Regions from separate parts of the Streptomyces sp. S07_1.15 genome, predicted to be linked through region 2. Evidence: riboswitches for the same ligand, from Rfam matches in the RefSeq annotation. Region 2 holds a riboswitch; each other region holds the start of a gene.

Region 1 (3,301 bases), 5.1 Mb from region 2:
CGTGTTGACGGATTGTTTCGGATTCCTCACCGCGGCCGGACGGCGGAGCCGGCTGCCGTCCGGCGGCGCGAGTTCGGTGTGCGCCGCCACAAGGGCCCGGGCACGCGCCGCGTCCCCCCGCGCGACGGCGTCCACGATGGCGCCGCGCTCCGTCCAGGTGTCGGCCGTGGGCGCCGACCGCGGGGCCGCGTACACCCACGCGATCTTGCGGCGGACCTGGGTGAGCAGGGCGATCAGGCTCGGACTGCCCGAAGCCTGGGCCAGCGTCTCGTGGAACCAGGCGTCCAGCGAGCGCAGATCCGCCGCCTGCCCGTGGCGCGCCCGCTCCCGGCCGAGCGCCACCAGCCCGCGCAGCACCTTGAGATGCGCCTCGGTGCGGCGCTGCGCCGCCCGCCCCGCGGCCAGGGGCTCCAGCAGGGAGCGGATCTCCAGCAGGTCGGCGGCCTCCCGCTCCGTCGGCTCGGCCACACAGGCGCCCGCGTGCCGCCGCGTGGTGACGAACCCCTCGGACTCCAGGGCCCGCAGGGCCTCCCGCACCGGGACCCGCGAGACGCCGTAGCGGCGCGCGAGCAGTTCCTCGGTGAGGCGGCTGCCGAAGGGATACGTCCCGGCGACGATGTCGTCGCGGATCGCATGGCGCACCGCGTGCGCCGGAATACGGCGGCCGGCGGGCGGCGAATCACCGTTCATCTCCGACTCCGCATTTCCGGACCTCCACTGGAATTCCCGTGGAACACAGGGCTCGACATTCCCGAACTGTATTGCAGGACGCGGAATATGGTGCCGGGGATGCGCGCCGGTGGAGGCGATCCGGCCAGGAAACCGGCCACGGCGGGAGGCGGCCGGGACGGACCGCAGGGCCCGGGCCGTCCGGAGCCGGATACGCGAAGACCCCGGCCGGGTGGGCCGGGGTCTCGCCTCGCGCCGGGCGTCAGACCGAGACGCCGTGCGACCGCAGGTACGCGACGGGGTCGATGTCGGAGCCGTACTCGGCGGTGGTGCGGGCCTCGAAGTGGAGGTGCGCACCGAAGGAGTTGCCGGTGTTCCCGGCAAGACCGATCTGCCGGCCGGGCGTGACCGCCTGGCCCGCGGTGACATTGAGGGCGGACAGGTGCCCGTACTGGGTGTAGGTGCCGTCGTTCATCCTGATGACGACGCTGTTGCCGTAGGAGCCGTCCCAGCCGGCCTCGACGACGGTGCCCGAGCCCACGGACTTGACCGGGGTGCCCTCGGCGGCCTTGAAGTCGATCCCGGTGTGGCTGCCGGAGGACCAGGCGGCACCGGAGGCGTGGTACTGGGTGGAGACGAAGCTGCCGTCGACCGGCATCACGAAGGTGTTGAGGCGCTTGCGCTCGGCCGCGCGGGCGGCCCGCTCCTTGGCGGCGCGCTCCTCCTTGGCCCGGGCGTCGGCGATCCGCTTGGCCTCGGCGGCCTCACGCCTGGCGGCGGCCTCGGCCCGCTCCATGGCGGCGGCCACGTCGGCGGCGGACTGCTGGGCCTCGGCCTGGTCGCCGATCCGCTCGCCGAGGGTGTCGTCGAGGACGACCGCCTGGCGGAGCCCGGTGTCCGCGGCCCCGCGGGCACTGTCGTCGGCGGCGAACGCCGGGGAGGCGAGCGTGGCGGCCACGCCGCTGGTGGCGAGGGTGGCCATGCCGGCGACGCGCGCGGGGCGGATGCCGCGACGGCTCGGACGGCGGTGCTTCCCGGTGGTACGGGTGGGCGGCATAGGGTGCGGCTGTCCTTTCCTTCCTTCTCGCCTACCGGGTTAGCTGACGGGTTCGGAGCAGGAAGGTCTCCTACGGGCCCCTCACGGGGAGGCGCCCGATTCACCCCAAGGGACCGGACCGTTCCCGTACCGCCGTCGGCGGCGTGGGGCGGCCCGTCCCGCACCGGTGAGGTACGGGAAGGAGGGTCCCCGGCTCCCCTGGCTCGCGCCATGGGGACTCGGCGATGACTGCCCGGTGCCGCGGTTTGCGGCGAAGTGCCCGGCCGGACAGCCGGATCGACGCTAAGACGGACGGCTCCGCCGCGCCAAACGAAACCGGCTTATTGTTGCGGAGGCCACAGGAGAGAACGCCCGCACCGCGGCAAAACGGGCCAAAGGGCGGTGCTCCCCGCCGCACGGAACGGCGGAATCGGCGCCTCCGCCGGGCCCGCCTCCGGAGCCCCCGCCCGGGCCCCGTGCGCCGTACCGGCGTGACGGGAAACGGCCGTGACGGACCGCCGGTTCCGACGGTGCGTCACGGCCGCCTGTCCGGCAGGTCGCGCGCTGCTCGACAGCTCGCGTCCCGAACGCCGGTGACCGGACCGGTCGTTCAGCCGCTGACGACCTTGACCTCCCCGATGCCCAGCGCCCGGACCGGCTCCTCGATCGCGGAGGCGTCCCCGACCAGCACCGTCACCAGGTTGTCCACCGGGAACGCGCTGACCGCGGCGGCGGTGGCCTCCACTGTGCCGGCCTCGGCGAGCCGGGCGTACAACTGCGCCTGGAAATCGTCCGGAAGGTACTGCTCGACCTGGTCGGCCAGGGTCCCGGCGACGGCCGCGGCGGTCTCGTACTTCAGCGGCGCGACCCCGACCAGGTTCTGCACGGCCACATCGCGCTCCTCGTCGGTCAGCCCGCCGGCCGCGAGGGTGCGCAGCACCTGCCAGGTGTCCTCCAGGGCCGGGCCGGTGACGTCCGTGGCGACCGAGCCGCTGATGGCCAGCAGCGAGGCGCCCGTGCCCTCGGGCGTCGAGCGCAGCACCTGGCCGAAGGCGCGCACGCCGTAGGTGTAGCCCTTCTCCTCGCGCAGCACCCGGTCCAGGCGGGAGGTGAGCGTGCCGCCGAGGCAGTAGACGCCGAGCACCTGGGCCGCCCAGACCCGGTCGTGCCGGTCGGGGCCGACCCGGCCGATGAGGACCTGGGTCTGCACCGCGCCCGGCCGGTCCACGATCACGACCCGGCCGGTGTCGTCCGCCGTGATGGCCGGTACGGGGCGGGCCTCGGCCGTGCCGCCGGTCCAGGTGCCCAGGGTGCCGGCGAGGACCTCGGCCAGCGCGATGCCGGTGAAGTCGCCCACGATCACGGCGGTCGCGGTGGCGGGGCGGACGTGCGCCGCGTAGAACGCGCGGACGCCGGCCGCGTCCACCCGCGCGACGGTCTCCTCGGTGCCCTGCCGGGGCCGGGACATCCGGGACTCGGCCGGGAACAGCTCCTTGGAGAGCTCCATCGCGGCCCGGCGGGCGGGGTTGGCCAGCTCGTGCGGGATCTCGTCGAGACGGTTGCGGACCAGCCGCTCGACCTCGTCCTCGGGGAAGG
Region 2 (3,301 bases):
GCCGCGCGCTGGATCGACGAGGTGGACCCGGCCGCCCGCCGGCAGATGCTGGCCCCGCTGTGACGGGCACCGCGGCCGCCGGCCGCCCCCGCGCCGGCGGCGGTTCAGACCTCCGCGCGGCAGCCCGGCAGGGAGCGGGGATGCGGCGCCGGCCCGCCGAGGCCCGCCGCCGTGCGTTCCCGCTCCCGCCGGGCGCCCTCCCGTACGGCGGTGTGGACGGCCCGTGCCAGCCGCGCGCCCCAGAGCGACCGCGGCCCGCCGAAGGCCTCAGGCTCCTCGCCGGGCCGGGCGGCGCGGGCCGCGACGCACACCGCGTCCGAGGGGGTGCCGGAGCAGTCGAAGCCCGCGTCGAGCAGGGCCTGGACCTTGGCCTCGGTCGCCGTGGCCACGGCGTTGACGAGTGCGGCGTCGCCGAGCGGGGCCGGTACGGCGACGACGATGTTGATCGTGCCCGGCGGCGGGGGTGCCGGGGAGCCCGGGTCGGGGGAGGCGGCCCAGCCGGAGACGCCGATGCCGGTGGTCACCAGCGCCTCCACACCGCCGTCGGCGGCGCGAGTGCACGCGTCCACCTCGGCGGCCGTCATCAGCCCCACACCGGGCCCGGCCAGCCCGGCGTCCCGGGCCAGCCCGGCCAGATGGCGGGCGGGATCGGTCCGGGTGTAGCCGGGGCGCACCTGGGCGTTGAGCACCCAGCCGCGTTCACCGAGGCCGCCGCCGAGTACGGCGCTGCTGGCCATCCGCCAGCCCGGCCCGGCGCGCCACAGCAGGGCGTGGCGGCAGGCTCCGTCCTCGGTGCGGGCGAGCCGCTCGGCCCGCAGCAGGACCGGTGCGGGCGCCGCCGCGGCGCGGGGCAGGGGGGTGGTGGTCACGGCGGCAGTCCTCCGTCGGCCGGGTCCGGGAGGCGGCCGGGGAGTGGCCCGGCGCCCGGTGGCCATGATCGTAGACGCCGGCCGCGGGAAGGGGGCGGGCAGCCCGGCGGCGACCCCGGCCGCCGCTCCACTCCCGCCCGAGAACACCTCAAAACGGACAAAACATTCACCGGTGACGCGCTTCACAGAATGCGGAGGGGAAAGGTGACGCAATGCATCCGAATGCCGCTGTTCCGTCGAGGATGTAACCCTCTGCTGTTTCCGGGCGGCGAACGGCGAGGATTTTCGTCGCTCTTTGCCGGGAGTTGTGCGCACCGCGTCACGCCATCCCCGCAAATACCGCCGGTAAACACCCGGCTGTCCGACTTCTCCTTGCTTTGGTGAAAACCGAGCGCTTACGTTTGCCGCTGCTCCGCCGAAAGCTTGGCGGGCATTCTTCCTCCGGAACGCCGAATCCTGCCGCCGGAGGAGGGAAACCACGACGCACCACGGCAGGAGCGGGGGACCCAAAGGTAAGTCGCCGGACCGTGTGACACACCACACGGTGCGGCTCGGGGTGAAGACGCGCAGGCCGGCCGAGCCGGCCGACCGAATGCGTCCGGGCAACTCCAGCCCGAACCCGACAGCTCACCTCGTAGGCGTAGGAGAGGAAATACCCCTATGTCTCGCGGACGTCATCGCCGTACTCGCACCAGCCGTCTTTCCATCGCCACGCTCGCCGTCACCACCGGTGGCGCGGGCCTCGTACTCCCCCTCGTCGGCGCCTCCGGCGCCAGCGCCGCTTCGGTCGGGACCTGGGACAAGGTCGCCCAGTGCGAGAGCACCGGTAACTGGAGCATCAACACGGGCAACGGCTTCTACGGTGGCCTGCAGTTCACGCAGAGCACCTGGGCCGCCTTCGGTGGTACCGAGTTCGCGCCGCGCGCGGACCTCGCCACCAAGGACCAGCAGATCGCGATCGCCGAGAAGGTGCTCGCGGGCCAGGGCCCGGGCGCCTGGCCGGTCTGCTCCGTCAAGGCCGGTCTCACCCGCGGTGGCGAGGCCCCCGCCGTCGACACCGGCGCCAAGCAGCAGGGCCAGGCCGCGGACACCCCCAAGGCCGAGGCTCCCGAGGCGGAGGCCCCCAAGGCCGCGCCGAAGGCCGAGAAGAAGGCCGCCAAGCCGTCTCCGTCGGACGCCGGCACCGCGAAGACCTCTTCGTACACCGTCGTCAGCGGTGACACCCTTGCCAAGATCGCCGAGGCCAAGGGCGTCGAGGGTGGCTGGGAGAGCATCTACGAGGGGAACCGCGAGGTCATAGGCGGTAACCCGAACCTGATCTTCCCGGGTCAGAAGTACTCGCTGGACGGCGAGCAGGCCGCTCCGAAGGCGGAGGCCCCCAAGGCCGCGCCGAAGGCCCAGAAGTCCGAGGCCAAGGCCCCGGCCAAGGCCGCCGAGAAGCCGGCCGTCCAGCAGGCCCAGGCCAACGCCGCGGGCTTCAGCGCCCCGGTCGCCGCTTCCCCGAGCACCCCGTACCGGGCCTCGGGCGGCAGCTGGTCCAGCGGTTACCACACCGGCGTCGACTTCTCCGTCGCCACCGGCACCTCGGTGAAGTCGATCGGCTCCGGCACGGTCGTCTCCGCGGGCTGGGCCGGCGCGTACGGCAACGAGGTCGTCGTCCGGCACGCCGACGGCAAGTTCAGCCAGTACGCCCACCTGTCCTCGCTGTCCGTCTCGGCCGGCCAGACCGTCCAGGGCGGCCAGCAGCTCGGGCTGTCCGGTTCCACCGGCAACAGCACCGGCCCGCACCTGCACTTCGAGGTCCGGACCGGCCAGGGCTACGGCTCCGACGTGGACCCGCTGGCCTACCTGCGGGGCAAGGGCGTCTCCATCTGACCTCCCCGCACCGCACAGCACCATCCGAGGTGCCCGTTCCCGCCCCGCGGGAACGGGCACCTCGCCCGTTTCCGGCCGGGCGCGCGGGCCGGTGGCCGGAAAAGGAGGGGAAGCCGCCGCGGAATTCGATCTTCCGGGGCGAAGAGCGGACGGCCGGCCGGCAGCTGCCGGCGCACCAGGGATCAGCAGGGGTTACACCGGGAAACAGGCCTTCCCCCGCAGCGCTCCTTTTCAAGATTCACTTCTTCGAAATCCGATAATCGTCCCGCAGATTCCCGGAATCGGTTGTGACGCGGAATGCGCCCGCCTATCTTGGGCACGGCCCGCGAACTCCCTTGCGCGGCCGCCTTTTTCGGCCCCAGCGCAGGAGAGGACCCCAGCCGATGCCCCCCACCCGCGGACGGCACCGCCGGCACCAGCCGAGCCGTATCTCCCAGGCGTCGTTGACCGTCACCGCCGGAGGCGCGGGCATCGCCCTCCCGCTGGTGGCCGCCGCGAGCGCGAGCGCCGCCTCCGCCGACACCTGGGAGCGGGTCGCCGAGTGCGAGAGCGGCAAC
Region 3 (3,301 bases), 6.4 Mb from region 2:
CGCGCGCATCATGCCGAGGCGCTCCACCCCGTCGGTGACCGGGACCCACCACCGGCACCGGCCGTGAGCCCTCTCCGGGGCGGGTTCGCTGACGACGGTCACGTTCTGGTACGCGCGGCCCGGCAGCGTGCCGTCGACCGCCACTTCCGCTCCGCCCTCGCCCGCGTCCGCTCCCCGGCCGGTCAGCTGCCGCAGCACCTTCTGCTGGAGGTCCACCGCGAACAGCGCCACGTCGTGCAGGCCCACGGTCTCGGCGTGCGCGGCCACGACGTCCGGCAGCTGCTCCAGCGCCGTGGTGTGGCCGGCCTGCATCAGGTCGGTGAGCACCTTTCCCACCCGGACCGCGTCGGTCACGGTGTCCGCCTCCTTCCGGTCACGGAGACTCCGCGGGCGGTACGGCGGCCTTCCGGACGCCATCGGCCGGTTCCGCCCTTGACCGCGGAGATAGTTCCGTTTACCCATCACCCCGGATGTCACCCGGTGCTTCTGGAACGGCACGCCCCGGGAGGGCAGGAACCGGCGCTGAGCAGCACGTCAGAGCCCTTCTTCGGGCCTCTCCATCCCCGGCGCGGACCACTCCCGGCCGCCGATCCGGAGCGGGTGCGTGTACGGACGGTCGCTGTGTCGTCGGGATGCGTGACCGGGGCGGAGGAGCGGCTGTACCGGAGCGGCGGGCCGCCGCCGGGCGGCGGCATCCCGTGCGCAGGGCCCGGCGACCAGCTGCCCGGCCGGGGGGTACGGCAGCCGGCACCGCGGCCTCGCATCGTCCCCGCCCCGCCCCCGTCACGCCCACGACTTCGCCGGCCGGCCCGATGGGCCAACGCGCCGACGCACCCTACTCGTTGACGCCCGGATTGCTCATGGCACCCCGCGCCCGCGCGCCGGGAGCTGGGAGGACCGGCCCGAGAAGAGCCATCTGCGCGGGTAATTTCCGATTCGGTGGTGTTCGGGAGGAAAGTCAACTCCGTTCGGAATGGCGCCGGTCTGAGCTAAACCTCTCCTGAGGTGTGTCCCGGATCACATGTTCCGCTCTCCGTCCGCATACCCCGGGGAGATCCCCGGCCGCGTTATTCCCCGATTCTCTTTCCCCCGCCGAGATTTGAGCGCGCGAAGGGTTCCGGCCCTTTCACGCTCCGGTGAAGATCCGGTGCGCACGGTGTTCGCATGAGCGGTGTCGGCCGCGGTCCGGAATGGGGTTGCTTTCCCTCACCTTGTCTTTACCAAATCGCTGTGTTTATGTGTCCTCGCCTCCGCTCGACGGCGGGGGCTCCACCGCCGGAACACGCCGAGTCCTGCCGCCCGGCCGGTGGAGAAACAGCAGATCAGCGCGGCAGGAGCGGGGAAACCACAAACTGCCGTACCGCGCGCTCCGCCCGGTCCGGCTAGGGGTGAAGCCAATTCCCGAATACGCCCCGGGCGTCAGGGGAATTGGCCGGGCAACTCCAGCCCGAATCCGACAGCTAACCTCGCAGGCGTCGGAGAGGACGCACAACTATGTCTCGTGGCCGCCACCGTCGTCCGCGCACTTCAACGATTTCCCGTCAGGTCTCCCGCGTTTCCGTGGTTCTCACGGCCGGCGGCGCGGGTGTTGCCGCCCCCCTGCTGACGGCGGGCAGCGCGAACGCCGCTCCCGTCGCCGTCTGGGACGAGGTCGCCGCCTGCGAGAGCAGCGGCGACTGGGCCGCCAACACCGGCAACGGCTACTACGGCGGACTGCAGTTCTCCCAGTCCAGCTGGGAGTCGGTCGGCGGCACCGAATACGCGTCGCGCGCCGACCTCGCCACCAAGGACCAGCAGATCGCCGCCGGCGAGAAGCTGCTCGCCGTCCAGGGCCCGGGCGCCTGGCCCACCTGCGGCCCCAAGGCCGGACTGTCCCGGGACTCCGGGGCACCGGACATCGACACGGCCGCACAGCCCGAGGCGGCCTCCCCGGCCAAGCCGAAGGCCGCGCAGCCCAAGGCCGCCCCCGAGGCCGGGCGGAAGCGGACCGGTCCGGAGTCCTACACCGTCGTCAGCGGCGACACCCTCCACCGGATCGCCACCGCGTACGACGTCGACGGAGGCTGGAAGACCGTCTACGAGACCAACCGGGAGACCGTGGGCGACAACCCGCACCTCATCTTCCCCGGCCAGGAGCTCTCCCTCGACGCCTCCCGGCCCGGCGGTGCCGGACACAGCGGCGATGCGGCGCAGCAGGCGAAGCCCGCGGCCCCCGCCCCGTCCGCCTCCGGGAAGTCCTACGCGAACAACCTGGACGGCTGGATCCGCGAGGCCCTCGACATCATGAAGCAGCACGGCATCCCCGGCACCTACGAGGGGATCCACCGCAACATCATCCGGGAGTCCAGCGGCAACCCGAACGCCATCAACAACTGGGACATCAACGCCCAGAAGGGCACCCCGTCCATCGGCCTGCTGCAGGTCATCAAGCCGACCTTCGACGCGTACCACGTCCCGGGCACGGCCAACAGCCAGTACGACCCCGTCGCCAACATCGTCGCGGCCTGCAACTACGCGGCCGACCGCTACGGATCGATCGACAACGTCAACGGCCCGTACTGAGCCGCGGGCGAAAGGGCCGGAAGGGCATGTGCGCCCCTTCCGGCCCTCTCGCGTGTCGCGGGATCAGTTCCCGAGGAAGTTCATCAGCGCCTCGGTGACCTCCTCCGCATGGGTCCACAGCAGGCCGTGCGGTGCGCCCTCGATCTCCACGTACTCGGCGTGGGGGAGCAGCTTGCGCAGCGGCCGGGCGGTGGAGTCCACGGGCAGGATCCGGTCCCCGGTGCCGTGCAGGATGAGCGTGGGCAGGGCGAGTTCGGCGATACGGGCCACATCGGCGCGGAAGTCCGTCGTCCAGGTGGCCACACAGGCCAGGGAGGCGTGCGGGGAGGCGCCGGCCGCGGTGTTCCAGCTCGCCCGGACGGCCTCCTCGCTGATCCGGCTGCCCAGGGTCTCGTCGAGGTTGTAGAAGGCCTTGTAGAACTCGGTGAAGTAGGCGTAGCGGTCCCGGCTCACCGCGGCCGCGATCTCCTCGAAGACCTGGCCGTCCACCCCGTCCGGGTTGTCGTCGGTCTTGAGCAGGTAGGGCTCCAGGCAGGCCAGGAAGGCGGCCTTGGCCACGCGCTCCGAGCCGTGGGTGGCCAGATAGCGGCCGACCTCGCCGCTGCCCATGGAGAACCCGGCGAGGACCGCGTTCCGCAGGTCCAGGGTGGTCATCAGGGTGTGCAGGTCGGCGGTGAAGGTGTCGTAGTCGTAGCCGGTGGTGGGCCGGCCGGAGCGGCCGAAGCCGCGGCGGTCGTAC
Region 4 (3,301 bases), 4.0 Mb from region 2:
CGGTCAGCCGGTCGATCTCGTCGGCGACGAACTGGGCCTCGTCGTGCTCGGTGTCGGCGACGTAGCCAGTGATCGCGGAGCCCGCGCCGGCGTCCGTCCAGAGGTTCTTGGGGCGGCGGTTCTCGTTGCGCTCGATGACGGCGTTGGCGGCGCTCAGGATGGTCTGGGTGGAGCGGTAGTTCTGCTCCAGCAGGATGGTGGTGGCGTCGGGGTAGTCCTCCTCGAACTGGAGGATGTTGCGGATGGTCGCACCGCGGAAGGCGTAGATCGACTGGTCCGCGTCGCCGACGACGCACAGTTCGGCCGGCTCCACGGCCGGCTCGCCCCGGCCGCCCTCGGTCCCGCCCCGCTCCGCCCCGCCGGCCGTGCCGACGAGTTCGCGGATGAGCGTGTACTGCGCGTGGTTGGTGTCCTGGTACTCGTCGACGAGGACGTGCCGGAAGCGGCGCCGGTAGTGCTCGGCGACGTCCGGGAACGCCTGGAGGAGATGGACGGTGGTCATGATGATGTCGTCGAAGTCGAGGGCGTTGGCCTCGCGCAGCCGCTGCTGGTACATCGTGTACGCCTCGGCGAGCGTCTTGTCGAAGCTGCTCGGTGAGGACTCGGCGGCGGCCTGGGCGGCGAAGTCCTCCTCGTCGATCAGCTCGTTCTTGAGGTTGGAGACCTTGGCCGTCAGGGACTTCGGCGGGAAGCGCTTGGGGTCCAGGTCCAGATCGCGGCAGACCAGGGCCATCAGCCGCTTGGAGTCGGCGGCGTCGTAGATCGAGAAGCTGGAGGTGAAGCCCAGCTTCTTGCTCTCGCGGCGGAGGATGCGGACGCAGGCGCTGTGGAAGGTGGAGACCCACATGGCGTTCGCCCGCGGGCCGACCAGCTCCTCCACGCGCTCCTTCATCTCGCCCGCGGCCTTGTTGGTGAAGGTGATCGCGAGGATCGAGCCGGGGTGCGCGCCGCGGGCGGCGAGCAGATACGCGATGCGGTGCGTGAGGACCCGGGTCTTGCCGGAGCCGGCACCGGCGACGATGAGCAGGGGCGAACCGGTGTGCAGCACGGCGGCGCGCTGCTGGTCGTTGAGACCGTGCAGCAGCGCGGCGGGGTCGGTGACGGGCCTCGGGGCGCCGTCGCGGTAGTACGCCTCCCGGGGCGCGCCGTCGAACGCCCCGCCGAAGAGATCGGCCGGGATCTCCTCGCCGGGGGCGTCGTGCTCGGGCGGCGGGGGCTCCTCGTCCGCGGGGCCGAGGTCTGCCAGGAAACTGTCGTCAAAGAGGCTGCTCATCGCCCCCCGAGTCTAGGCGGCCCCGCCGACAGGCGGCACCGGGTTGCCCGCTTCCGCCGTCACGGGGCCGTACGGGCGGGTGGACGGGCGCGCGGAGCCCGGGGTGCCGGCCCCGCCGGCCCGTTCCCGGGGCGCCCCGGGACGCGTCGGGACGCGTCGCCCGGCCCCGGCCGCGGGAGGGGTCCGGGCCCCGAACTCCCGTATCGCTTCCGGCCCTTATGCGTTACTTACCGTGCCCGGTCAGCCACCCGGACGGCAGAATTCCACTCCACCCCGAAAATATAACGGAATGGTTTCGGGCATATCGCACACCGGCCTTCACACGAGCCGCACAACTGGCTACGGTGCTCGATCAGGCGGCCCGCACTCCCCGCCGGCGACCGCGCCGGCACGGGCAGCCACCGCCGAATCCGGCCCCTTCCCCAGGGCGTCCGGAACCGGGGACCCAGACGCGGCACCGGGGTGAATCGGTCACCGCGCGGCGCGCACCGCGCCGCGCACCGACCGTAGGGCAGCCTTCCGAATACGCCCGAACCCGACAGCTAACCCGGTAGGCGGTCCACGGAAGGAGCGCCGATCTTGGCGTCGCACCGCAAATCCCGGCCCCTCGGTACCCCGGCTTCGCGTCGCACCGCCGTCGGCCTCGGCACAGCGGCCCTCGCCTCCGTCACCCTCCTCCAGAGCGCGCAGGCCGCGCCCGGCGACGGCGAACCGAAGCAGTCCATCGAGGAAGTGCAGAAGAAGGTCGACGAGCTCTACCGCCAGGCGGGAAGCGCCACCCAGCAGTACAACCAGGCCAAGGAGCGCACGGAGGAACAGCGTTCCAAGGTCGACGGCCTCCTCGACGCCGTCGCCAAGCGCACCGAGAAGCTCAACGAGGCGCGGAGGAGCCTCGGCAGCTTCGCGACCGCGCAGTACCGCAACGGCGGCATGAGCCCCACCGCGACCATGCTCCTCGCCTCCGACCCGCAGGACTACTTCGACCAGACGCGCGTGATGGCCCGGATGACGGACCAGCAGGAGCAGGCCGTCGAGGAGTTCCGCGAGCAGCAGATCGCGACCACGGAGAAGCGCGAGGAGGCGGGCAAGAGCCTCGCCACGCTCACCGACGCGCAGGAGAAGCTGCGGGAGAGCAAGCGGACCGTCCAGGCCAAGCTGGCCGAGGCGCGCGAACTGCTCGGCCGGCTGACCGCGGAGGAGCGGGCCCGGCTGGCGGAGATCGAGCGCAAGAAGGAGGCGGAGGCCCAGCGCAAGGCGGAGGAGCTGGCGCGGCAGCAGGAGGCCGAGCGGCAGCGCCTCGCGGAAGAGGCACGGCAGCAGGAGGAGGAGCGGACGGAGACCGCGTCCGGCTCCGGCACCGGTACGTCCACCGGGACGGACACCTCGGCCGGCACGGGCACCTCGGAGACGACGACCGGCACCAAGGCCCAGCAGGCGATCGAGTTCGCCCGCGCCCAGATCGGCAAGCCCTACGTCTGGGGCGCGACCGGCCCCAACTCGTACGACTGCTCGGGTCTCACCGGCGCCGCCTGGAAGGCCGCCGGTGTCACGCTGCCGCGCACCACCTACGACCAGGTGAACACGGGGACGCGCGTCGCGAAGTCCGCCATGCAGCCGGGTGACCTGATCTTCTTCTACGGCGACATCAGCCACGTCGGCCTGTACATCGGCGGCGGCCAGATGATCCACGCCCCGAAGCCGGGGACGAACGTGCGCATCGAGTCGATCGACACCATGCCCTTCTACGCCGCGACGCGCCCCGCATAACCGGACGGCGCGGACGGACTCCGGGCACGGCGGCGGGCATCAGCACGCGGCAGGCGGCACGGAACACGGCACGACGGGCGGTACCCGGCCTCGGGGGGAGGCCGGGCACCGCCCGTCGCCGCGTTCGGGGCTGCGGGGCCGGTCCCCGGAGGCCGCCCGGTGCTCCGCCGTCAGCCGTGGCCGGGCTCTCCCGCGGGGACGGCGCGAGGGGGCCGGGTCTCGTACATCCGTACCGCGACCACCAGCCCGGAGGCGGCGGTC

What was found. Region 2 has a riboswitch for cyclic di-AMP ahead of LIX60_RS29355 (transglycosylase family protein). Riboswitches for the same ligand answer to the same signal wherever they lie in the genome.
Positions count from the first base shown of each region.
Region 1: it holds a riboswitch for cyclic di-AMP, as region 2 does, so the genes downstream of both, LIX60_RS07410 (M23 family metallopeptidase) here and LIX60_RS29355 (transglycosylase family protein) in region 2, are expected to answer to the same signal.
Region 3: it holds a riboswitch for cyclic di-AMP, as region 2 does, so the genes downstream of both, LIX60_RS31675 (transglycosylase family protein) here and LIX60_RS29355 (transglycosylase family protein) in region 2, are expected to answer to the same signal.
Region 4: it holds a riboswitch for cyclic di-AMP, as region 2 does, so the genes downstream of both, LIX60_RS12045 (C40 family peptidase) here and LIX60_RS29355 (transglycosylase family protein) in region 2, are expected to answer to the same signal.

Region 1 is NZ_JAJBZK010000001.1:1,742,777-1,746,077, forward strand. Features, by position in the region: gene LIX60_RS07405 (GntR family transcriptional regulator) at 1-690, opposite strand, end outside; gene LIX60_RS07410 (M23 family metallopeptidase) at 932-1,726, opposite strand; cyclic di-AMP (ydaO/yuaA leader) riboswitch at 1,741-1,960, opposite strand; gene LIX60_RS07415 (pitrilysin family protein) at 2,316-3,301, opposite strand, start outside.
Region 2 is NZ_JAJBZK010000001.1:6,829,360-6,832,660, forward strand. Features, by position in the region: gene LIX60_RS29345 (rod shape-determining protein) at 1-63, shown strand, start outside; gene LIX60_RS29350 (adenosylcobinamide amidohydrolase) at 105-869, opposite strand; cyclic di-AMP (ydaO/yuaA leader) riboswitch at 1,307-1,525, shown strand; gene LIX60_RS29355 (transglycosylase family protein) at 1,530-2,744, shown strand; gene LIX60_RS29360 (transglycosylase family protein) at 3,128-3,301, shown strand, end outside.
Region 3 is NZ_JAJBZK010000001.1:434,172-437,472, reverse strand. Features, by position in the region: gene LIX60_RS01965 (PP2C family protein-serine/threonine phosphatase) at 1-354, opposite strand, end outside; cyclic di-AMP (ydaO/yuaA leader) riboswitch at 1,274-1,488, shown strand; gene LIX60_RS31675 (transglycosylase family protein) at 1,495-2,562, shown strand; gene LIX60_RS01950 (alpha/beta fold hydrolase) at 2,626-3,301, opposite strand, start outside.
Region 4 is NZ_JAJBZK010000001.1:2,838,039-2,841,339, forward strand. Features, by position in the region: gene pcrA (DNA helicase PcrA) at 1-1,273, opposite strand, end outside; cyclic di-AMP (ydaO/yuaA leader) riboswitch at 1,666-1,846, shown strand; gene LIX60_RS12045 (C40 family peptidase) at 1,853-3,040, shown strand; gene LIX60_RS12050 (MFS transporter) at 3,211-3,301, opposite strand, start outside.